2 regions of the Halomonas sp. KX33721 genome follow, and region 2 is predicted to be linked to the other one. Evidence: riboswitches for the same ligand, from Rfam matches in the RefSeq annotation. Region 2 holds a riboswitch; the other holds the start of a gene.
The links. Region 2 has a riboswitch for thiamine pyrophosphate ahead of thiM (hydroxyethylthiazole kinase). Riboswitches for the same ligand answer to the same signal wherever they lie in the genome.
Positions count from the first base shown of each region.

Region 1: another riboswitch for thiamine pyrophosphate. It lies ahead of A3220_RS14575 (sodium:solute symporter); the one in region 2 lies ahead of thiM (hydroxyethylthiazole kinase).

Region 1 covers NZ_LVIA01000041.1:84,431-96,353, forward strand. Annotated here, with positions in the region: gene A3220_RS14555 (putative zinc-binding metallopeptidase) at 1-583, opposite strand, end outside; gene A3220_RS14560 (CoA-acylating methylmalonate-semialdehyde dehydrogenase) at 822-2,318, shown strand; partial or broken gene A3220_RS14565 (hypothetical protein) at 2,384-2,794, opposite strand; gene A3220_RS14570 (hypothetical protein) at 2,869-3,138, shown strand; TPP riboswitch at 3,183-3,286, shown strand; gene A3220_RS14575 (sodium:solute symporter) at 3,276-4,655, shown strand; gene A3220_RS14580 (diguanylate cyclase) at 4,731-6,161, shown strand; gene A3220_RS18020 (CorA family divalent cation transporter) at 6,179-6,535, shown strand; gene A3220_RS18025 (magnesium transporter CorA family protein) at 6,525-7,148, shown strand; gene A3220_RS14590 (MFS transporter) at 7,145-8,323, opposite strand; gene A3220_RS14595 (NnrU family protein) at 8,488-9,066, shown strand; gene A3220_RS14600 (zinc-binding dehydrogenase) at 9,130-10,302, shown strand; partial or broken gene A3220_RS14605 (proline racemase family protein) at 10,314-11,362, shown strand; gene A3220_RS14610 (DUF1289 domain-containing protein) at 11,376-11,588, opposite strand; gene arfB (alternative ribosome rescue aminoacyl-tRNA hydrolase ArfB) at 11,637-11,923, opposite strand, start outside.
Region 2 covers NZ_LVIA01000014.1:29,881-41,803, reverse strand. Annotated here, with positions in the region: gene rpsD (30S ribosomal protein S4) at 1-514, shown strand, start outside; partial or broken gene rpoA (DNA-directed RNA polymerase subunit alpha) at 640-1,634, shown strand; gene rplQ (50S ribosomal protein L17) at 1,674-2,060, shown strand; gene A3220_RS18265 (serine hydrolase) at 2,259-2,663, shown strand; gene A3220_RS05585 (SPOR domain-containing protein) at 2,618-3,637, shown strand; partial or broken gene A3220_RS05580 (DMT family transporter) at 3,746-4,620, shown strand; gene A3220_RS05575 (class III extradiol ring-cleavage dioxygenase) at 4,626-5,366, opposite strand; gene A3220_RS05570 (DoxX family protein) at 5,423-5,830, opposite strand; gene A3220_RS05565 (LysR family transcriptional regulator) at 5,921-6,841, opposite strand; gene thiE (thiamine phosphate synthase) at 6,838-7,452, opposite strand; gene thiM (hydroxyethylthiazole kinase) at 7,442-8,251, opposite strand; TPP riboswitch at 8,276-8,367, opposite strand; gene gloA (lactoylglutathione lyase) at 8,697-9,230, shown strand; gene A3220_RS05545 (DUF6164 family protein) at 9,232-9,597, shown strand; gene A3220_RS05540 (cupin domain-containing protein) at 9,578-10,270, opposite strand; gene A3220_RS05535 (zinc ABC transporter substrate-binding protein) at 10,403-11,452, opposite strand; gene A3220_RS05530 (metal ABC transporter permease) at 11,497-11,923, opposite strand, start outside.

The DNA.
Region 1 (11,923 bases), on a different contig from region 2:
TGCGGTGGGACTCGTTCATGTCCACCCGCAGTCGCTCACGCTCGACGTCGTCGGCTTCCTTGACGTTGATGGTGATATGGCCGTTGGCATGGCCGGTATAGACCTTCTCCTGATTCGCGGTGGAGCGCCAGAGCCCTTTGTCGGGGAGGGCGTCGGCCATGAACGAGAAGCTCAAGGGGACGCGAATATCATCGCCCTGGGTCCCGTGTGGGAGCTTGAGAATCTCCAGGGTGTGGAACAGACGACGCTTGGCAGCTTCCAGTGCGGCCCAGCGCTCACGGTGACCCGCTACATTCAGGTCGGGAATCACATCGTTGTAGCGACAGCAGTCGCACAGCGTGTCGGCTTCGCCTTCGGCCATGATCACCATGCGGTTGCATACGTTCTCTACCGCGTAATTGTGGCACTTCATCAAGGGGGTGCCGCAGCCTTCGTGAGTGCAGCGGTATCCGCCGCCTTCCAGAGGGGCCAGGGCAACGATATTGCTGCAGGCCGGGCACCAGCCGACTTCCGACTCACAGGCAACACAATGGGTGTTTTCGAAGAACAGCGGGTTGCCGCATTGGCAGCTGAACGTTTGCATGGATGCCTCCTTGTGGAAAGCCACGTTATGCATCGTCGATAGTCAGGTCAGAAATAGTCAGGTCAGAAAGGTGCTTTGTCAGCATAGCGAGGCTGCTTCCCGTAGGGAAAGGCTATTTCTCCATGGCCGTGAATTTAGCTTTATCGAGTGGCTAATTGACGTTTACGTCAACTTGCTGATATACCCTAGTGGCTCCTTATTCAAACCCATAACAAACACAACCACGAGGAACGTCTGTATGTCCGTTCGCCAGATTCCCATGTATATCGATGGTCAGCCGGTCGAGTCGCAAAGCCAGGAGTGGCGGGACGTCGTCAATCCGGCGACTCAGCAGGTCGTAGCCCGCGTGCCGTTCTGTACCCCTGAAGAGGTAGAGCGTGCCATTGCCAGTGCCAAAACGGCGTTTAAAGAGTGGCGCAAGGTGCCGCTGGGTAAACGCATGCGCATTATGCTCAAGCTTCAGGCCCTTATTCGCGAGAATACGGCAGAGCTTGCCGCGTTAATTACCGAAGAGCATGGCAAAACACTGCCCGATGCCGAGGGTGAAGTAGGCCGCGGTCTTGAGGTGGTGGAACATGCTTGCTCCATTACCTCGCTGCAGCTAGGCGAATTAGCCGAAAACGCAGCGAACGAGGTGGATGTTTACACCATGCACCAGCCGTTAGGCGTGGGCGCGGGTATTACGGCATTTAACTTCCCGATTATGTTGCCCTGCTTTATGTTCCCGCTGGCCATTGCCACGGGTAACACCTTTGTATTGAAACCCTCCGAGCAGGACCCGAGCTCTACCATGCGGCTAGTCGAGCTGGCCCATGAAGCGGGCATTCCCGCTGGCGTATTAAACGTGGTGCACGGTGGTCCGGATGTAGCAAATCAAATTGCTGACCACCAGGATATCAAGGCGCTGTCGTTTATCGGCTCGACTCATGTCGGCTCGCTGCTATACAACCGTGCCGCGGCGGCAGGCAAACGGATGCAGGCGATGATGGGGGCCAAAAACCACTGCGTCGTTATGCCTGACGCTAACCGCAGCCAGGCGATTGACAGCCTGTTAGGGTCTGCTTTTGGCGCGGCCGGGCAGCGCTGCATGGCGAACTCGGTAGTGGTGCTGGTGGGGGAAGCCCGGGAGTGGATAAAAGATATCGAAGCCGGTGCCCGTGGCATGAAAGTAGGGCCAGGCTCTCAGCGCGATGCAGACCTGGGGCCTTTGGTATCGCCCCAGGCGAAAGAGCGGGTTGAGCGCTTAATCAGCGCCGGTGAAAAAGAGGGCGCCACACTTCTGGTAGATGGCCGTGGTTATACGGTGGACGGCTACCCGGATGGCAACTTTGTAGGACCGACGCTATTTGCCGATGTAACGGCGGATATGACCATTTATCGGGAAGAGATTTTCGGCCCTGTGCTGTGTGTGGTTAGCGTAGAAACGCTGGATGACGCCATCAACTTTATTAATGCCAACCCCAATGGCAACGGCACGTCGATTTTTACCAACTCTGGCTGGGTGGCTCGCCGGTTTGAAACGGATATCGACGTTGGCCAAATTGGTATCAATGTGCCGATTCCTGTTCCCGTTGCTTACTTCAGCTTTACCGGATCTCGGGCATCCAAACTGGGTGACTTAGGCCCCAACGGCAAACAGGCGATTGCTTTCTGGACGCAAACTAAGACCGTCACGGCCCGTTGGTTCGAGCCTGAAAACGTCTCTAGTGGGATTAACAGCACCATTTCGTTGTAAAAGATTCGTTGTTATACGTCTGGGCGATGCGCCTCTTCCAAGCTAGCGGAGGAGGCGCAAGCGCGTTAAAAACGATCAAATAGTGGCAGGCTGTCGTTGAGCAGTTGCTCAATGGGGGCAAGCTGGCTTTCATGGAGCACTAGCAGGTAAGGGGCGTCGTGCTGCTCGCTTATGGGGGCCAGCAGTGCAAACTCACCCTCTTCCATGTGGAATTCATGGATTTCACGGGGGCCATGTGGGGTATTGCACTGAGAGCAACGATAACTGTCATCTTCGCCGTAAACCAGGCGGTGATACATCTTAAATAGCGTATAGAGGGCTAACCCACCATTAAACGCAGGCCAACGTGCAGGCGTTTCGACAATATCGTCTGTCAGCGTTTGGCCTTCTGCCTCGGCATCTGCGATGGCATCGGCAAGAGGGGCAGCTAAAATGGACGTGTTATCGGCAGGCAGCGGCTCATTTTACCGGGCGGCGGTGGGTTAGCTATTTGTTACCAGTTAATTTAATCGCGCTATTTATATCATGAACATAACAAGAAGGTGTCAATATGTCTGCTGCTATTAGCCGTTTTAAACTTCCCGAAACGCTGGATGATGTGCCAAGCGATATTCGTGATGCGATGTTAGCTGTGCAGGAAAAAGCGGGGTTCGTGCCTAATGTGTTTCTGATGCTGGTGCATCGCCCTGAGGAGTTTCGCGCTTTTTTTGGTATGTCGAATCGCTTGGTGACCCTAGCGGGTACGCCGCCTAATTCCGAGTTCTATCTCATGGGGCGCGTGCCGAAAAAGCCTGACGAATTGGTTCGCGAAACGCCTTAAGACTTTACTACGGCGCTGCTTTGATTGAGGATGACGCCTTCATTCACTGTCGCCAGGGGAGCCCAAAACGGGCTGAGAATGCGCGTAACGCAGACCCTGGAACCTGATCCGGTTCGTACCGGCGGAGGAAGCGCGACATGCCATACCTAACGTCTGCTGTGTTAGGCGCAGCCCTGTGCTGCTTTGCCTTTCTGGGTCTTCGGGCACGCTTTGGCGGCGGCTCCCTGGATGATTATGTCACCGCCCGCAACTCGCAAACTGCGTCCACTCTGGGGCTGTCTTTTTTAGCCTCTGGAATGGGTGCCTGGATTCTGTTTGCTCCACCTGAAATTGGTGCCTTTGTTGGCCCCGTGGCGCTGCTGGGCTATGCCTTTGGCTCGGCACTTCCGTTTATTGTATTGGGCCTTTATGGGCCAAAAATACGCCAAGCGCTGCCAGAAGGGCGCAGCATCGCGGAGTTTGCTGAGGCGTGCTATGGCAAAAACGTTCGTCGCTTTGTGGCGATGGTATCTGTTGCTTATATGGGCTGCTTTTTAGCCGCTGAGTTAACTGCCATTGGGGCTATTACCGCGCTGCTCTCTGATGTGCCGCCTGCCGTGGTGATCATTGGCGTTGCTCTAACGACGCTGGTGTACACCGTGATGGGCGGCCTTCGCGCCAGCCTTGCGACCGACCGTTGGCAGGCATGGCTGCTGTTGGCCCTACTACTGGCAGTGGCGAGCGTAACGCTTTGGCGGCTACCGAGCATGCCCAGCGACGCCGCTTTACCCTCATTGCCAATCGGTAGCTCGCTCAGCGTGGCATTGACGCTGGTGATTGCTGTGACGGCTGCCAATTTATTCCACCAGGGCTATTGGCAGCGGGTGTGGGCGGCACAAGATGAACAAAGCCTTGGGCGTGGCGCCTGGCTAGGCGGTGGTATGACGATTCTCGTGGTGATGGTAATTGGTGGCGTGGGCATGATGGCCGCCATGAGCGGTGTCAGCTTAGGTGAGCCGCCCATGCCGTTTTTTGCGCTGTTAAGCGATGCGCCGATATGGATCACGCTGCCGTCACTGGTACTTGCCGTTACCCTGGTCACGTCTAGCGTCGACACGTTACAAAACGGGATTGCCTCGCTATGGGCCAGCGGCGACCGCCCAGATGCTTTCACCAAGGCCCGCTGGCTTACTGTCGCGATCATGGTACCGGTGATTGTGATTGCTCTGCAGGGGCTCTCGGTGCTTCGCCTGTTCCTGATTGCCGATCTGCTGTGTGCCGCCATCGTGGTACCGGTACTGCTTGGCTTATGGCAACGCATGACGCCTATGGCTGCGATAGGCGGCGGGCTTGCTGGGCTAGTGGGCGCTGTGCTGCCGGGTTGGTTGAGCCAAGGCAGTGTTAGTGCGGGCGTGATAGCAGCCACCTTCCCCGGCAGCGTACCAACCCTTGGCCCGTTTGTTGGGGCGCTGCTGCTCTCAACTGCGGTGAGTATGATCATTGCTGGAGCCAACAAGCGCCGCGCCCTTGCCCGTTAATCAAGGCGTTAAGCAGGAAATTTCGTTTCACGTTATGCTGGCAGGGGTCTGACTACTACTGTAGGTGCGATCGCCATGAGCCACCTGTTACCTCCTAACGAAAATGCCCGTTTGGCTGCACTTAACGAGCTAGCACTGTTGGATACGCCGAACGAACCTGTTTTTGATCGCATTACGCGCTTAGTAACGGTGCTACTCGGTGTGCCACAGTCAACTATCACTCTGATTGATTCTGATCGGCAGTGGTTTAAGTCGCAAGTTGGCATCAATATCTCCGAAACGCCGCGGGATGTGGCGTTTTGTGCCTACACCGTGCTGGAAGCTGCTCCGCTGGTGGTGAAAGATACGCTGCAAGATGAGCGTTTTGCCACCAATCCTTTTGTGACTCGACCTGATGGAATACGTTTTTACGCAGGCATTCCGCTTAAAAACTCACAGGGACTGGTGCTGGGTTCGCTGTGTGCGATGGATAGCAAACCGCGGCAGTTGAGCGCTCAGGAGCAGGCCGCGTTGCAAGATTTAGCCGACATTGTGACCGGTGAGATTCACCTGCGCGAACGGCTCATCAACGAGCAGAAGATTCGTGCCGCCACTCAGCAGGCGCTCACGGCGCTGCATCAAAGCCTCGAGCAGCATATCGAGCGGCGTACTCGCGAGCTCAATTTGGTGATTGAGTCTGCCTACGATGCCTATCTGAGCATTGACGCCCAAGAGCGGGTGCTGGACTGGAACCGTGCTGCAGAGAGCATATTTGGCTGGAGTCGCAAAGAAGCTTTAACGCGCCCACTAACGGCGCTTATGTTTCCCCAAGGGCTACCCAATCAAGATGAATCTGCGCCTATTTCTTGTGAGGCGACGCGCCGTGATGGCGTCCGCTTGCCGGTCGAAGTACGCCTGAAAAGCTATGAGCTTAATGGTCGGGTGCGCCGTAGCCTGTTTATTCACGATATCACTGAGCGCCAGCAGCTAGAGCGGCTTCGGGATCAACAGGCCCGTGAAGATGTACTGACTCGGTTGCCTAATCGCCGTGCGCTTGACGAGCGCTTATCCGAAGCGATGGCGCGGGTGCGCCGTACCCTAAACCCGCTGGCGGTGCTGTTTCTTGATTTAGACGGGTTCAAGCGTGTTAACGACCAGCATGGCCACGCCATGGGTGATGAACTGCTGCGCGACGTTGCCAAGCGCTTGCAGTATGCCGTTCGCGAGACGGACTTTGTTGCCCGTTGGGCAGGAGACGAGTTTGTCGTGCTGCTAGAAGGAGTCACCGCCGAGGCGCTAGAGCCATTGGCCCAGAAACTGATTCGCCTCATTGAAGAGCCGCTTCATGTTGGTAGCTCTACCTTACGGGTTAGTACCAGCATCGGTGTAGCGCTATTTTTGCCAGGGGCGTCTGAAACGGCTCAGGAGTTGTTAAAGCGAGCTGACGTGGCAATGTATATGGCTAAGCGGGCGGGTAAAGCGCGTATAGAGTTAGCGCGCCCGGCAGATATAACGCCCAAGACTTAACGAACCCAGGGAAGAAAATGATTCGTTGCATATTAACCACCCCAGAAGGCGATGTGCGTGAGGGGGATGTACGCCTAATCGACGACTGGAAAACAATGCCCACTGCCCATTTGTGGGTTGATATGAAAGGCGAAAGCGAAGCGCAGGAGCGTGATGTGCTAGAGCGTTTTGACTGCCATCCCTTGGCCATTCAAGATGCCCATAAAGAGCGACACCCGCCGAAAATTGAAGAGTTTGAGAACCATACGCTGATTATTTATCGCGGTATTTCATCATTCGATGCCCAGCTTAATTTTGTGCCCCAGCAGGTCTGTTTCTTTATCGGCGAACGTTTTTTTGATAACGCTTCACCCCGGAGAAGCCTTGAGTATTGAGCGGCTGTTAAATGAGCAGGGTAAGGCGTTGCTGGCGCTTTCCCCAGAGCATGTGGCATTAAAAGTGATGTATACCTCAGCAGGATTTTATATTGATAGCCTGCTGGAGTTTGAGATGGAACTTAGCGATCTTGAGGATGAGCTGCTCGAAAACGGCAACGATGTTCTGATGCGTAAAATTACGACTTACCGCTCGCGGCTGGTGAAAATGCGGCGCATCTTTAGCTATCACAAAGGTATTACTCAAGAGCTAACGGCGTATGACTACGCCCACTTACCTAGAGGTGAGAGTGAAACCCTGCACGCGATTACCGATGTAGAGGAGCGCTTTGAGCGCCTCTATACGCTGACACAAATGTACTACGATATTTGCGGTGACTTGGTGGATGGCTATATCTCTATTTCTTCTCACCAGCTAAATATCACGATGCGTGTCTTGACGGTGATTACCGCTATTTTTGTTCCGCTGACGTTCATTGCCGGTATTTACGGAATGAACTTCGAATATATGCCTGAGCTTAGCTATCAATACGGCTACTTCTTTGTATGGGGGGCCATGTTGGGTATTGGCGGTATTTTAATCTGGCTGTTTAAACGCAAAGACTGGTTCTAAAGCCCTTGCCGGGTGGTGAGTTGGTGTAAACGAAATGCCAGCATGCAAAGCCCCAGCGCAATCAAGAGCCACAGAGCGGCCAGTAACATAGGAAAAGCCCGGGCCCCAGCGATATCCAGCAGCGGGCCTGTTAAAGACGGAATAATCAACGCACCGCTACCCGCTGCGGTAAAAATAGCGCCGGTGGTGCGGCCCCGCATCACAATGGCCTGATTGCATAGCGCAAAGAGTGTCGGGAAAAAAGCAGAGGCCGAAAGCCCAAACAGCAGTGCTCCGAGGCTTAGAGGCAGCCAGTTAAAATGCAGGCCGGCCGAGGCACCCAAGCCCAGCGCCAAACAACTGGCTAACACCTGCCAGGGTGAACAAACACGCAGCAGAGGAATGGCCAGCAAACGGCCAGCAGATAGCGCTAGCCAGAATAGAGTGGCCAGCAGTGCCGCCTGCTCGGTAGTCAGCCCTGACAGCGCGCCATACGCCGTCACCCAGCCAGCAAACGTAATTTCAATGCCCACATAAATGGAAAACAGCAGCATAAATAGCCCCAGCAGCAGTGGGTCACGATGTTTGAGCGCTGCCAAAGTGGCTGGGTCAGGGTCTACCGTTGGCATAGTCGGGCTGGCAAAGCGCGAAAGTGGCCACAGCATGGCAGCCACGCTTAATGCAACAATCCAAAACGTGAGATGAAATTGCCCGGTAAGTGAGAGTGCGGCAATCATAATCAGCGGCGTAAGCATGTTGCCGAAGCTAAAGCAGAAGTGTAGCGCGCTCACGTTTGGGCCTGCCGCATCTCGATGCAGCCATAGCAGCAGCGTGTTGCCTCCCGCGTTGAGCGATACCTCCGCAAACCCCAGCAGCATGAATAGAAGCGTCAACAGCAGCAAAAGCGGGCTAAGTGGAGCCACGGCTAGCCCAGCTACCGCCAGCATGCCCATCATCACCAGCACGTGGTGGCCGTTGAAGCGGTCCATGAGCAGCCCGGTGACCATCGCGCCGCTCATGTTGCCCACGGCGCGTGCGGTAAACAGCACGGCGATCTGGCTCATGGAGGCACCGCTGACCTCGGCCAGGTGTGGCAGGGCCGGGCCAAGCAGGCCGCCGGTCATGCCAATGGCAATGAACAGCCCAAAATAGGTCCAGGTGAGACGGCGATGGTACGTCGAGGGGAAGTGAAGCATACCGATCCTTGGCGAGGGCAGAGGTACAGTCAGTCGTCTAGCTTGACGGGTTTTGCTCTCCATCACTATTGGCGAAAAGTTGACGCCGCGCCATGTGGTTTGCCAAGGAGTGTGGCATGCTCCCACTCGACCAACGACTTGCAACTCACCGGAGAGTGACCACCATGACCCTTATGATCTTAGGCCTGCTGATCTTTTTAGGCGGGCACTCGGTACGTATCTTTGCGGAATCCTGGCGACAGCAGCAGATCGCTAACCGTGGCCAAAGCACGTGGAAGCTGGCTTACTCCGTGGTGGCCCTCATTGGCCTTGCCATCGCCATATATGGCTACGGTCAAACGCGCCTCGACCCTATCAATCTATGGTTTCCGCCGATGGGCTTACGCCATGCAGTGGCGCTGCTGATGCTGCCCGCGTTTATTATGTTGGTGGCAGCGTATGTGCCGGGTAACGCGATCAAAGCCAAGCTAGGCCACCCGATGATGCTGGCCGTCAAAATCTGGGCGTTTGCCCACCTGCTAGTGAATGGCCGACTGAGCGATATCCTCTTTTTTGCAGCGTTTCTTGTCTGGGCTATTTTGGCGTTTAAAGCCGCTAAACAGCGTAGCCGTCAGCAGCCCGCTGCACCGCAATCAACTTCGCTGGCGGCTACGCTGGCCACGGTGGCGATTGGCGTAGTGGCGTATGCCCTGTTTGCCTTCTATCTACACCCGGTGATCATCGGTGTGCCGGTCTTCGGCTAGTCCCTTGAACCTCGCCCGGCGTTTGTTATTGTCGCGGCATATGCACTGAATAAGGAGCCCCCCATGGCCCATACGGATAACAACGCGGCGATACCTGCCACGATGTCAGCGATGCTCTTAACCGGCCACGGTGATGTGGACGTGCTGCAGTACCGCCAAGATGTACCTACGCCACAGCCAGGCCCGGGGCAGGTGCTGGTGCAGGTCACGGCCACAGCGAAAAACAACACCGACCGCAAAGCACGCGAAGGGCTATACCCCACCAAAGGGAAAGAGGACGTCACCTCGTTTGCCATGGGCGGTTCGCCAACCTTAACGTTCCCGCGTATTCAAGGGGCCGATGTTGCCGGGCGCATTGTCGCCGTAGGTGAGGGTGTGGATGAGCATCGTATCGGCGAGCGTGGCCTACTGGATTTCAACATCTACGCTGATGAGCGTCGTGATATTAACCTCACGCCGGACTACTACGGCCACGGTGCTGATGGCGGCTATGCTGACTACATTGCGGTGCCTGCCGACCAGTTCCACCACGTCGCTAACCCTGAACTGCATGATGCTGAGCTGGCCGCTATGGGCATGTGCTCCTATCAAACGGCCTACCACATGATGACTGTCGCCAACGTTCAGGCGGGAGAGCGCGTTCTCGTCAGTGGTGCCAGCGGAGGGGTCGGCACGGCATTGATTCAGCTCTGTCGTATCGTCGGCGCGATTCCCTACGCCGTCAGTCAGCTCGATAAAGCCGAAGCGCTGCGCGCGCTCGGCGCAGAAGCGGTGATTGATCGTGGTGACTTACCGACGTTTGTCGAGCGTGTGTTGGCAGAAACCAAGGGGCAAGCCATAGATGCCGTGATGGATCTCGTTGGCGGCGAGATGACCGACCTGTTTATCGACACCATGATTGGCGATATGCATAGCCGCGCTACGTATCCTCGGCTTTCCATTGCCGGTGCTAGCGGCGGCAACCTTAGCGAGATTATGTGGACCCGAGTCTACCTGTATCAGGTGCAGATTTTCGGTGTTTCCCACGGCACTCGCGAGGAGGCGGAGCAACTAGTCGCCTGGATTCGTAGCGGTGAGTTGAAGCCGGTGCTGCACGGCGCGTTCAAACTCTCGGAATTACATCAGGCCGAGCGCTACTTTGTGAACCGGGGCAGCAACTACCTGGGGAAAATCGTTATTGTCCCCGATGCTCAGTGGGACACCCACGGTGCACCGTTTGCCATTACCACTGCCTAGGAGGCGGGTTTGTGAAGAACCTCCATACGATTCAATTGTTGGACACTCATGCGGGCGGCGATGTCAGCCGTATTGTCACCGGTGGTATTGATGCGCTACCCGGCGCTACGGTTCGTCAGCAGATGGAGTATCTGCGCGACGATGCCGATGGCCTCAGGCGTTTGCTGTTGGAAGAGCCTATGGCATTCCAGAGATGTCGGTAGACCTGCTGGTTCCTGCTACAGACCCGGAAGCCGTGGCGGGATATATCATTATGGAAGTGATGGGCTACCCGATTTACTCCGGCTCCAACACGCTCTGCACGGCCACTGCTGTTTTGGAAACCGGCATTGTGCCGAAGCAGGAGGGCATCCAGCGCTTTAAGTTGGAAGCGCCTGCGGGGTTGGTGCAAATTGAAGCCCGCGTGCATAACGGCGTGGTGGAATCGGTCACGTGTGAAGGTCTGCCCAGCTATATCGATACCTATCGGGATACCATCCAAGTACCAGGGATCGGTGATGTGACCTACTCGGTCGCTTATAGCGGTGGCTTTTACGCCCTAGTAGATGCCGAGGCGCTGGGGTTCAAGCTGGTGCGAGATGAAGAGCAGGCACTTGCCGCCTGCGCCCATAAAATCGTTGAGGCGATTCAGGCGCAGCGCGGCTTCTCTCACTATACCTTGGGGGATGTGGGGCCGCTGCCGTTTTTGCACTTCATGGGGCCAGAAGAGTCGGTGGCGGAAGGCTATATCCGCTCTCGCTCCACGACGTATGTTCACCCTGGCGTGATTTGTCGCAGCACGACGGGCACCGGTACGTCGGCACGGCTGGCATTGATGAATTACGAAGGGCGGTTAAAGCTGGGCGACAAGTTAGAAACGATATCGCTGCGGGAGACAGGCTTCATCGGTACCTTTACCGGTACGCATCAAGAAGGCGCTTACCAAGTAGTAGAAAACACCATTACCGGACGCAGCTACGTGCTGGCGGAGTCTAATATTGTCATCAACTGCGATGACCCGATGGTGGCCTGTGGTGAGCTTCACCATATCTTGAGCGATCGCCACGACGAAGAGCGTTAAGCGAAACAGCCGTTCAGCCTGTGGTGGCATCTCTTGCCGCGTTTTGCTGCTCAACATAGCCTGCTTGTTCAATGCGTTCCCACACCGGGGCCTTCTCGGCCTCGGTCATACTTCCCCAGCAGGCGATTTCATCCAACGTGCGCCCGCAGCCCTGGCACATCTGAGTGCTAGGATCTATTTGGCAGACATGAATGCAGGGCGATAGCGGACGAGGAGACGTGGGCATTTGGGTCACTGTGTTAGGCATGGAAGAAGATTTTGGGCGGGATAACCCCTAGCCCACCGGCACTTTACCACGCAGTGACTTAATTTTTCCTTTGCGGGTTTTATGGTCTACCCGGCGACGCTGTGAGCCCTTCGTGGGTTTTGTAGGGCGGCGCGTTTTAGGCTGTTTGGCTACGCTCTTGATCAGCGCCTGCAGGCGGTTCAAGGCATCCTCTTTATTCAACTCCAAGGTGCGGTAGCTCTGGGCTTTAATAATCACCACGCCCTCTTTGCTGATGCGCTGGTCGGAGAGTGCCATCAGGCGCTCTTTATAAACCGGCGGCAGCGTTGAACGCT
Region 2 (11,923 bases):
AATCCCGGGTGTACACGGCCAGCGTCGTCAGCGTCTTTCCGACTACGGCTTGCAGCTTCGTGAGAAGCAGAAAGTACGCCGTATGTATGGCGTACTCGAAAAGCAGTTCCGCAACTACTACAAAGAAGCCGCTCGCCTGAAAGGTGCGACCGGTGAAGTATTGCTGCAACTGCTTGAATCCCGACTGGACAACGTCGTCTACCGCATGGGCTTCGGCTCGACTCGCTCTGAAGCGCGTCAGCTGGTCAGCCACAAGGCGATTTCCGTGAATGGCCGCACCGTTAACGTTGCTTCCTACCAAGTGAAGCCCGGTGACGTTGTTGCTATCCGTGAAAAGGCGAAGAACCAAGCCCGTATTCAAAACGCGTTGACCATTGCGGCCAACCGTGGCGACATCGCTTGGATCGAAATCGACGCCAAGAAGATGGAAGGCACTTTCAAGGCTCTGCCTGAACGCGGTGACCTGACTGCCGACATCAACGAAAACCTGATCGTCGAGCTGTACTCCAAGTAAGCAGTTTGATTTACGTTTCTGCTTCTTGAGGCCTGGGCGGGATAGCAAAGCTAACCGCCCAGATGCTCTTGAGTATTGTGCTTTAGAGTACTCAGTATCCGTTTGGCAGCCTGAAAGGTGTTCATATGCAGCGTTCAGTGACAGAGTTTCTTCGTCCTCGCGACATCAAGGTCGAAGAGATCAGCGCACATCATGCCAAAATCGTTCTCGAACCGTTCGAGCGCGGCTTTGGTCACACCCTGGGGAATGCACTTCGTCGCATTCTGCTTTCATCCATGCCCGGCGCTGCGTGGTAGAGGCTGAGATTGCCGGTGTAGAGCACGAATACAGTGCGCTCGAAGGGGTGCAGGAAGATGTCATCGAAATCCTCCTGAACTTGAAAGATGTTGCGATCAAGATGCACAGCCGCGATGAGGCGGTGCTCTCGCTGAACAAGCAGGGCCCAGCCGTCGTCACCGCTGGCGACATTGCGCTTGATCATAGCGTCGAAATCGTCAACCCGGACCATGTCATTGCACACGTCAATGAAGGTGCCGAGCTGAAAATTCAGCTTAAGGTCGCGCTGGGTCGTGGTTACGAACCGGCTGACGCTCGTGGCTCTGATGAAGAGACCCGTGCGATTGGACGCCTGCAGCTGGATGCCACCTTCAGCCCTGTTCGCCGTGTTTCCTACTCGGTTGAAGCCGCTCGTGTCGAGCAGCGTACCGACCTCGATAAGCTGATTATCGACCTGGAAACCGACGGCACCCTGGATCCGGAAGAGGCTATCCGTCGCAGTGCGACCATTCTGCAAGAGCAGCTGGCCGCCTTCGTCGACCTGGAAGCTGATAAAGAGCAGGAAGTCGAAGAGGAAGAGGATCACGTCGATCCGATCCTATTGCGCCCCGTAGACGATCTCGAGTTGACCGTACGCAGCGCTAACTGCCTCAAAGCCGAGAATATCTACTACATCGGTGATCTGATTCAGCGCACGGAAGTGGAGCTGCTGAAGACCCCGAACCTCGGTAAGAAGTCCTTGAATGAAATCAAGGATGTATTGGCAGCGCGCGGCTTGTCCCTCGGCATGCGGCTGGAAAATTGGCCACCCGCTAGCCTGAAGGACGACAAGGCCTCCGCGTAAGCGTCGACTTGAGTCCCAGTTTGGTAAGGAATCACAACCATGCGTCATCGTAAGAGTGGTCGTCATCTGAATCGTACCAGCTCGCACCGTCAGGCCATGTTCAAGAACATGTCTGTCTCGCTGGTCGAACATGAAGTCATCAAGACAACCCTGCCCAAGGCCAAGGAACTGCGTCGCGTTATCGAGCCGCTGATCACCCTGGCAAAGCAGGATAGCGTTGCAAACCGCCGTTTGGCGTTTGCTCGTACGCGCTCCAAAGAAGCCGTCGGCAAACTGTTCAACGAGTTGGGTCCGCGCTACGCCGAGCGTCCGGGTGGTTACATCCGTATTCTCAAGTGCGGTTACCGCACCGGCGACAACGCGCCCATGGCGTACGTTGAGCTCGTAGACCGCCCGGTGGCTGAAGAAGAAGCCGTCGCTGAATAAGCGCTGCTCCTTCTGGTAGGCACAATGAAAACCGACCCTTTGGGGTCGGTTTTTTTTATATCTGCGCTTTTTCCGCTGCTTTATCGAGATGAATGCTCTATGGGAAGATCAATTTAACGATAAGGCATGCTAGGCTAATGCAGCAGCCGTATGAATGGCCAAGTGTCGGGCAGTGTGATCAATCAGTAAGAGGTCGGTATGGCAACAACACGGGGAGTGAGCACAACGGTTTGGGCGGCGCACTGGCTACTGGTCATGCTGATGATGACGCTGATGGGTAGCGCCAACGCCCAGGCGAATCCTCGTTATGCAGGCATCGTTGTGGATCTCGAAAACGGCGAAGTGCTATACGCTGAAAATGCTGACGAGCCACGCTATCCTGCGTCGCTCACGAAAATGATGACGCTCTACCTAACATTCGAAGCGCTGGAGGAGGGAAGGCTAAGCCTCGATCAGCCGCTGTCCGTCTCGGCCCAGGCAGCGGCCATGCCCGCGACTAAACTATGGCTCTCGGCAGGTAGCTCTATCCCGGTAGATACCGCTATTCGCGCTTGGCAGTGCGTTCTGCCAACGATGTGGCGGTCGTGGTGGCAGAGGCATTAGGAGGCAGCGAGCAACGCTTTGCGAACCTGATGACGGCGAAGGCGCGTGAGTTGGGCATGAATGCCACTACCTTCCACAATGCTTCGGGCTTACCGGATGATCTGCAAATCACCACCGCGCGAGATATGTTGACGCTCTCGGTGCGGGTGATGCAGGACTTTCCCCAGTATTACCACTATTTCGGTTTGCAGGAGTTCACCTACCGCGGTACTCGCCATACCAGCCACAACCGATTGGTGCGTGACTACCCAGGGGCCGATGGCTTAAAAACTGGTTTCATTCGCGCCTCAGGCTTTAACGTGGCCACCACTGCTGTCCATGATGGCCGCCGTATGGTAGCCGTAGTGATGGGTGGATTCAGTTCCTCTTCCCGTGATACCCATATGGCAGATCTGCTAGACCGCAGCTTTATGCGTGCGTCGCTAAGAGATCAACGCTCATGGCTTGCTGATACCAGTTTCTCAAGTGAGTTTATGGGGTTTGCGGGACCAGCCCAACCGCTTACTCAGCCTCGCTCACAACCGATGATGGCTAATATCTCCGCCACGTCGCTATCACCCACACGGCCCATGTCTAACAGTACGCCGGCACAAACCGTTGAGGCCCAGCTTCTCCAAGCGGAGGCCGCACGTAAGGAGGCACCAGAAGCTGCCTCGCAAGATCCACTGCAAGCCTTTATTGAGCGGGAGCGCGTGCTGGCGACGGCACCTCCCACTGCGCAAATGGCCTCTGCTGGCTGGGGCATTCAAGTAGGTGCCTTTAGCCAGGCGGCCCAAGCTGAGCAATTGGCTCGCCAAGCCGCGCAGCGGCTGCCAACGAGCGTGGGAGGCCGCGTTGCCATCGATCCGCTTCAGGGGCCCATGACAGTATTTCGCGCCCGTGTCGTCTCACTGAACGAATCCCAGGCGCGGCAAGCTTGCCAAACGCTTCAGGCGCAGGGCATGGATTGTATGGTGGTCAACGCAAGCCTTTAACCACCGCAGTGGTTCACCGCCCCGCTAATGTACGTTGGCGGGGCTTTTTATTGTATGTCGGTGATATCCGAGTAGGACCATAACAATAGCAACACAAGGAGCATGTTTATGACGCCATCCTTAAAAGGCATACTTTGCATGTGCTTAGGCGTGCTGTTTTTAGCACTAGGGGATGCAGTATCAAAGTGGTTAGGGGCGGTGCACTCCCCGATACAAATTATTTTTTTCCGCACGCTAGTATCGTTACCGCTCATTGCTCTGTTGGCTTATTTTGGCGGCGGGCTACGTAAGCTGCGCACCAAGCGGCCAGGCGTTCACCTGCTGCGTGGGTTGATCTACACCGCCACCATGGTGTGCTTTGTGTGGGGACTAACCCTGTTACCGCTGGCAGAAGCCACCGCCATTGCGTTTGTCGCACCGCTATTTGTCACGCTGCTATCCGTGCCGCTTTTAGGTGAGCGTATTGATCCGCCAGTGCTTGTAGCATCACTGGTAGGCTTTGTGGGCGTGCTGATTGTAGTTCGCCCGGGCGGAGATGCGTTTCAACTAGGCGCCATGATTTTGCTGGCCGCAGCGGTATTTTATGCCCTGATGATGGTCACGGCGCGGCGCTATGGCGCCAACGAGCACCTGTGGGCCATGGTGTTCTACATGACGGCCGTACCGCTGGTACTGACGGGCCTCAGCCTGCCCTGGGTATGGCAAACGCCCCATCCCTGGCACTGGCTGGGCTTTGCCGCCTCCGGGGTGCTGGGGGTGGGGCCACGGCGTTCATCACCCTGGCCTTTCGCCATGCGCCCGCCGCCATTGCTGCGCCCTTCGATTACACCGCCATGCTGTGGGCCGTGCTGCTGGGGTGGTGGTTCTGGGGAGAACTGCCGGACGTATGGGTCTGGGTAGGCAGCGCGCTGATCATGTGCAGCGGTCTGGCCATTGCCTATCACGACCGTCGCACCACCCTGAAACGTCGCCCCACAGCGTAAGCGCGCTAGGCAAACTGATAGACATCCATTGCCAGCACGCCGTGCTCAACACTGTGGTGTAGCTGGGTGGCGGCGCTGCCGCCTGCTCCCATAGCCACCAGCAGCGGCTGGAAGTGCTCTGGCGTGGGATGATTGCGCTTGGCGTCTGGGGCGGTTTGCCAGTTGGCCAGCGCGTCACGATCGCCCTCGCGCAGCCGTGCATTAACCCACTCGGCAAAGCTGCCTACCCAGGCCGGTATCTGGCTACCCTGTGGCTGAAGCTCATAGAGGTTATGGGTCAAGCTCCCCGAGCCAACCACTAAAATATCCTCCTGGCGCAACATTGCCAGCTGCTCGCCCAGGGCTATCAACTCGGTATTACTCCAACGGCTGGGAAGCGAAAGCGACATTACCGGCACGTCAGCGTCAGGGTACATCAGTGAGAGTGGCACCCAGGCACCGTGGTCCAGCCCGCGCTCCACGGGCGTGGCGCCGAGCTGCTTGGTCAGCCGTTGGGCCAGCTCAGGGTTACCAGGGGCAGGGTACTGAACCGCAAATAGCGCATCAGGAAAGCCGCCAAAGTCGTGGATGGTGATAGGCTTTACGCTGCTGCTGACCTGCAAGTGTGGGGTCTCCCAGTGCGCGGAAACGACCACCACGGCCTTAGGGCGTAGGGTTTGGCCCAACTCCCGTAAAAAGTGATGGGCGGGGGTGGGGGTGAGCGCCAGCATGGGAGAGCCATGGGAAATGAAGAGACTCGGTAACATAGGATACACTCCAGTCAGTGGGCCTACCAACGTGTGATTCTCGGTAGGCCATTGGATTATGCCAGTCGGCGGCTGATGACGAAGCTACCGCTGCCCAGGCCGGCTTGCACCAGGAGGGCCACGGCCCAGAACACTGGGAACTCCCAGCCGCCGCCGGGATTGGAGAAGACCCAGCCGTTACCGAGGTGTACCCAGGCGGCGCCGAGCAGCACCGGTACTAGCGCCAGACTCACCCAGCGGGTGTATAGGCCCAGCACCAGGGCCAAGCCTCCGCCGACTTCGGCGGCAATGGTCAAGTAAGCCATGAAACCGGGCAGGCCAAGCGATTCGAAGTAGCCCACCGTGCCAGGAAGCGTAAACACGAACACTTTCATCAGGCCGTGAGCTAGGGCCATCACACCTAGGCTAACGCGCAGTAGGGCGGTCGCATGAAGGATTGTCGTCGGGGTAGTTAACGTCGTCATAGCACTCTCTCGCGTCGTGAGCATCACCATGGATGCGATGATGCTACTGTAGACCAGCGAAAGGAGAAGATAATCTAACCGATGAGCACTTTACTGTTGCGATATGCGCGATAATCCAAGCCCCTGTTCCCATATGGGTGGGTCGCCCCAGGCATCGGCCAATTGATCGATGAAGTGCGCTACCTTGGCGGGTAGAAAACGCCGTGCGGGGTAGAGGGCGTGTATGTCTAGGTAGGTCGGCGGTAGGTCTAATAGAAGCGGCACCAAGTGCCCCCGATGGATGCTCTCATGAATCAGAAAACTGGGTTGCTGGGCGATGCCTAATCCCGCTTCTGCGGCATGGGTCAACATATCCCCATTATTGCTCTCCAGCGGCCCTGTGACGCTAACGTACTGCTGGCCGAAGCGCCAGTCGCCGCTGTTCTGCCCGCTGCGATAGCGTAGGCAGTGGTGCTGGGTAAGGTCTTCGATGCGCAAAGGCGTGCCGTGCTGCGCTAAATAGCCGGGTGACGCGCACAGCACGAGCTGGCAGCGGGCTAGCCGTCTGGCGATCAGGCTGGAGTCGGGCAGGCTACCGATGCGGATGGCGACATCATAGCCCTCCTCCAACAAGTCTACGCGGCGGTCGTTGAGATCGAGGCGTACGTCGAGTGCGGGGTGTGCCTGCATGAACTGCGCTACCTGAGGCGCGAGATAGCGCGTGCCGAAACTCATGGGACCATTGATGCGCAGCCGCCCACTCACAGTGTGAGTGCCACTGCCGACATCGGCAGCGGCCTCCTCCAGCGCCAGCAAAATGGCCTGGGCATGGGTTAAATAGCGCTCTCCCGCATCGGTAAGATGCAGCCGCCGCGTCGTGCGCTGAATCAAGCGAGCGCCTAGCGTCTCCTCTAGCGCCATGACCTGCCGCGACACCCGCGTACGTGAAAGATCCAATGCCTCGGCAGCGCGGGTATAGCTGCCAAGCTCCGCCACTTTCACGAAGGCGGTCAGTTGGTCGAGCCGACTCATGAGGCGCGAAACGCCAGCGCCGCCCGGTAAGGGTCGGGCTGGCCGCAGATCGCAGAAATCACCGCCATCCCTTGGGCACCGGCGGCACTCACTTGGGCGGCGTGCTGCGCCTTTAAGCCGCCAATCGCCACGCTAGGCAACGGGCAGGCGCGCACCAGCTCCGCCAGGCCCTCGAAGCCGATGGGGCGAGCATGATCCTGCTTGCTGGCAGTGGCGAAAATGGGGCCTAACCCGACGTAGTCCAACTGCGCGATGGGCGCGTCACGAAGCTGCGCGAGGGTGTTGATCGACAGTCCTAGAATGGCCTGCGGCCCCAGCGCCGCCCGCGCCTCTTGAACCGCGGTATCGCTTTGACCCACGTGCAGGCCGTCGGCACCGCTGGCGATGGCCACACTTAGCCGGTCATTAATAATCAAGGGCACACCGCTACCTTCCAGCAGTGCTTTCAGCCGTGTTGCCTGGGCAATCATGGCCTCATCGCTGGCATGCTTATCGCGCAGCTGCACCATGGTCACGCCCCCCTTCACGGCGGCTTCCACGGTCGCTTCAAGCCCCGTTTCGGCGCATAACGCAGCATCGGTGACTAAATAGAGCGCAAGATCAAACGGCATGGAGCGTCTCCAGCTGGCTAAGAGAAGAGAGATCGTCAGGGGTAAGGGCATACAGCGCATCCAGTAGCGCGACCTGAAAACTGCCCGGCCCACTGGCCTGCTGCCCCGCACGGCTTCCGGCAATGCTGAAGCACGCCAGCGCAGCCAGCGTTGCCGAAAGTGGATGGGCCTGGTTGGCGGCCAAAAAACCCGCTACCAAAGCGCTTAACCCGCAGCCCAGGGTGGTTACGCGCGGCATTAGCGCGTGGCCGCCCGTTAAACGGTAGTGGTGGGTGCCATTGGTAATAAAATCGGTTTCGCCGGTCATGGCAACAATGCAGCACTGCTGCTGTGCCAGCTTGATCGCCGCTTGGGCGGCATCCTCCGTTGTGGTGGTGGCATCGACGCCGCGACCTTGGCTGGCTAAGCCAGTGAGCGCCATGACTTCCGATGCGTTGGCGCGAATGACGTTAGGCCGATGGGCAAGCAGCGCGGTGCAGACCTGCTGACGAAAGGCGGTGGCCCCGACCGCTACTGGGTCTAACACCCATGGGGTGCCTGTTTCTTTAGCCGTGCGAGCGGCAAGCTGCATCGACTCTGCCCAAGGGGTAGAGAGCGTGCCAATGTTAATGGAGAGTGCGCCCGCTATTGCGGTGAATTCAGCCACCTCTTCAGGGGCATGCAGCATGGCAGGCGAGGCACCCGTAGCCAGCAGTAGGTTAGCCGTGCTGTTCATCGCAACATAGTTAGTCATGCAGTGAACAAGCGGCGTAGACTCGCGTAGAGTGGTGAGCATGTCGCCAAGTGGGGGGTAGGTCATGGTTTCCTCCCGGCGAAGGGGGTGGTGGTGAGCACCACGACTCCCTACGCCGGCGTTATCCGGTTCAGGTTCGAAGGGTGCTTCTCAGCCGCCAAGCGGCGCCCCTGTCGTTGGTGGGTACTATCCTAGCCTTGAGCGAGGCTGTAAAGCCCCAGTGCAGCCGCTACTTTTCAGCAACGATTAAGAGAGTGGCGGCAGGGTGTTAACGGCTCACCTAGTACGTTTCGATCGCGGAACATAAAGGGTCCTTGGGTGAGGGCTGGAAATATACAACCTGCGCCCTCATAACAGGGGGAAGTAAGCAAAATGATCAATACGCAAATAGCGGTAGACAGCTTGACGCTGTTAGCAGCCTAAGCCTTGTACAAGGTAATATGTTCGTCAAAGAATTTGCGTTATATCAGCATACTTTTCATAATGCCCCAACCCGCAATAGGAGAGTTGTATGTCGTTTCAAGGTGAACAGCACCCAGGCGTTGCCCCCGTTGCCCCACAAACTCAGGGTTTTCGCTTAAACCACACCATGCTGCGGGTAAAAGACCCGGAACGCGCCCTGGCGTTCTACTCCAAAGTGTTCGGTATGCAGGTGCTGCGCCGCCTGGACTTTGAAGAGATGCAGTTTTCGCTCTACTTCCTCGCCAACGTGGAAGCCAGCGACAGCGTGCCGGAAGAAACCCAAGCCCGCACCGCCTGGACCTTTAGTCAGAAAGGCCTGTTAGAACTGACCCACAACTGGGGCACCGAAACCCAGCAGGATTTTGCCTACCACGATGGCAACGCCGAGCCCCAGGGCTTTGGCCATATCTGCTTCAACGTGCCGGATTTAGAAGCCGCCCAGGCGTGGTTTGATGAGCACGACGTAACCTTCGTGAAGCGTGCCGACCAGGGCAAGATGAAAGACGTTATCTTCGTGAAAGATCCGGATGGCTACTGGATTGAAGTGATTCAAGCCGACCGCATGGCAGCCATGGGCGACTAAGATGGCCCATTTGCTGTTTCGGTTGCGCCATGTAACCGATGAAGAAGCCATGGAAGTCCGCCAACTGCTGGATGAGCATGGCTTTGATGTGTACGAAACCCAGGCGGGTTTTTTCCGCCTGGGGGTCGATGCCATTTGGCTGCGCAACCCTGTCCAGCGTGATGACGCAGAGGCCGCATTGGCCGAGTATCAGGCCGAACGCCAAGCTAACGCACGCCAAGCCCATAAAGAGGCGCTGGCCCGCAATGAAGCGCCAACCCTCTGGCGTCGCTTAGCGGAGCACCCGTTTCAGGTAACGCTGGTCATGGTGGCGGTGGTTCTGATTGCGCTGCTCACTCTGCTGCCATTTATTGGCCTGGCGCGCTAGCCTGGGAAAGGGCGTCAGATAGGTGCCCGCGCTTAACGTACATCATCACACCGTGTTGGCCTGCACGAAGCTGCGGGGCCGCACCCGGTGGGTAGCGACACCAACTGCCTTTCGGGTATTCGCTGCCCGCGTCGCACAGCGAACCTTCCAGCACCAATAGCTCTAAGCCTCCGGGCAGGGCAGGGTAGTCGATGGTGGTATCGCTCTCCCAACGCTCCAGGCTGACCCGCTCATCGCCAAAGGTGTGCAGCATTTTGTAGGTAATGCCCGGCCGACGGTCAGGCTGCCAGGGCAAGCGGTGAGCAGGAATCGCCAGTTGGAGCAGGTCGTTCTCATCAAACTGATGCAACTTAACCAGTATCAGCGCGCCCTCTTCGCCAATCTGCGGCGTATGGCCAGTGCCAATCGGGTTACGCAGGTAGCTGCCAGCGGGGTAGCGGCCATGCTCATCCGCAAACACGCCCTCTAGCACGAAAATTTCCTCGCCGCCGTCGTGGGTGTGGTGGCTGAACTGGCTATTAGGCGCATAGCGCACCAGGCTAGTGGCGCGGGCCACTTCATCGCCGATGCGATCCAGCATCATTCGTTCCACGCCCGCACTGGGGGAGGCCACCCAGCGGTACTGCTCCGGCGTGACACAGGCAAAGTGGCTAAAATCGGCGTTTAGGCGCATGGCATTGGCTCTTTGCAGTGGTTTAAACAGCGTTAACGAAAGTCGGTGATGCAAGTCTCCCCATCCACCGCGCAAAATGCAATGCAAAAAAATACCGCCGAGTCGGCGGTATTTTTGTCTTCACGGTATGAATCAGTGGCTATGACCATGATCGTCGTGGTCGTGGTCGTCATGACCATGATCATCATGGCCCGGCTCTGCAAGAGCGTCGTGCAGCACCTGCGCATTGTGGCGCATCATGCCCAGGTACGTACTAGCATCGCCTTCACTGGCCAGCGCATCCGCGTAAAGGGTGCCTGCAATAGGCAGGCCAGTCTCTTCCGCCAGCTGTGTAATGATCGCTTGGTTGGTCATGTTCTCGTGAAACAGCGCTTGCACGTTCTCCTGCTCAATCACATCCACCAAAGCCGCCATGCTGGCGCCGCTGGGGTCGGCTTCGGTAGAGAGCCCGACCGGCGAGAGAAAATTAACGCCATAGGCGCTAGAGAAGTAGCCAAATGAGTCGTGCCCGGTAATCACACTGGAAGACGGGGGAATCTCACTCAGCAGCTCGCGAATTTCCCCATCGGTGGCATCTAACTCAGCCAAGTAGCGCTCGGCGTTGGCTTGGTAGCTCTGCGCATTGGCGCTATCCGCCTCGATCAAACCATCACGAATATTGGTGACGTAAACCTTGGCCTGCTGCAGGTCCTGCCAAGCGTGAGGGTCGTCATCGCCATGATCGTGATCGCTATGGTCGTCTCCGGCATGCTCGTCGTGGCCGTGCTCTTCATGCTCATGCTCGTCATGATGCTCATGCGCATCGTGACTGTGCTCATCATCGCTATGCGCTGCAAAAGCGCGCGGAGAAAGGCCGTCGGTGGCGGTGACCATCGGGCCGCTATAATCGCTTGAGTCAATCAGGCGCTCCATCCAGCCCTCAAACAGCAAGCCGTTGAAGACCACTAAGTCAGCCCCGGCTAGCGCACGGGCATCGCCAGGGCTGGGGGAGAAAACGTGGGCATCGCCATCAGGGCCCACCAGCGAGCTGACCGTCACATGCTCTCCACCGACGTTTTCCACCATATCCGCCAAGATAGAAAAGCTGGTGACAACCTGCACCCGCTCGTTGGCCATGGCGGCAGGCAGTGCCAACATGGCCGAAACGCCCACCAGCCAACGCGATGAAGAGAAAAGCGACATAACATGCTCCTGATTTAAGAAATAACCGTATGAACATCAATCCGCTAGTGCGACTGCTCCAGCGCCAAGGGCGTGGTTTTGCGCCGCAACTTAGCGGCCAAACTGTGGTAACGGCCAAACAGCGCCGAGAGTAAATACGCCACCCCTGCCAGCAAAATAATGCTCGGGCCTGAGGGCGTGTCTAAATGGAACGACAGCAGCAGCCCGCCAGTGCTGGCCAGCATTGCTAACACCACGGCAATCCCGATCAAGCCTTCTAACCGCTTGCTCCAAAACCGTGCCGCCGTAGCGGGCAGCATCATTAAGCCAACGGCCATCAGCGTGCCCAGGGTTTGGAAGCCCGCCGTTAAGTTCAGTACCAGCAGCCCTAAAAAGACGCTATGTACCCAACCGCTACGACTACTTTGGCCGCGTAAAAACAGCGGGTCTAAACACTCCACCACCAGGGCGCGGAAAATAATCGCCAGAGTG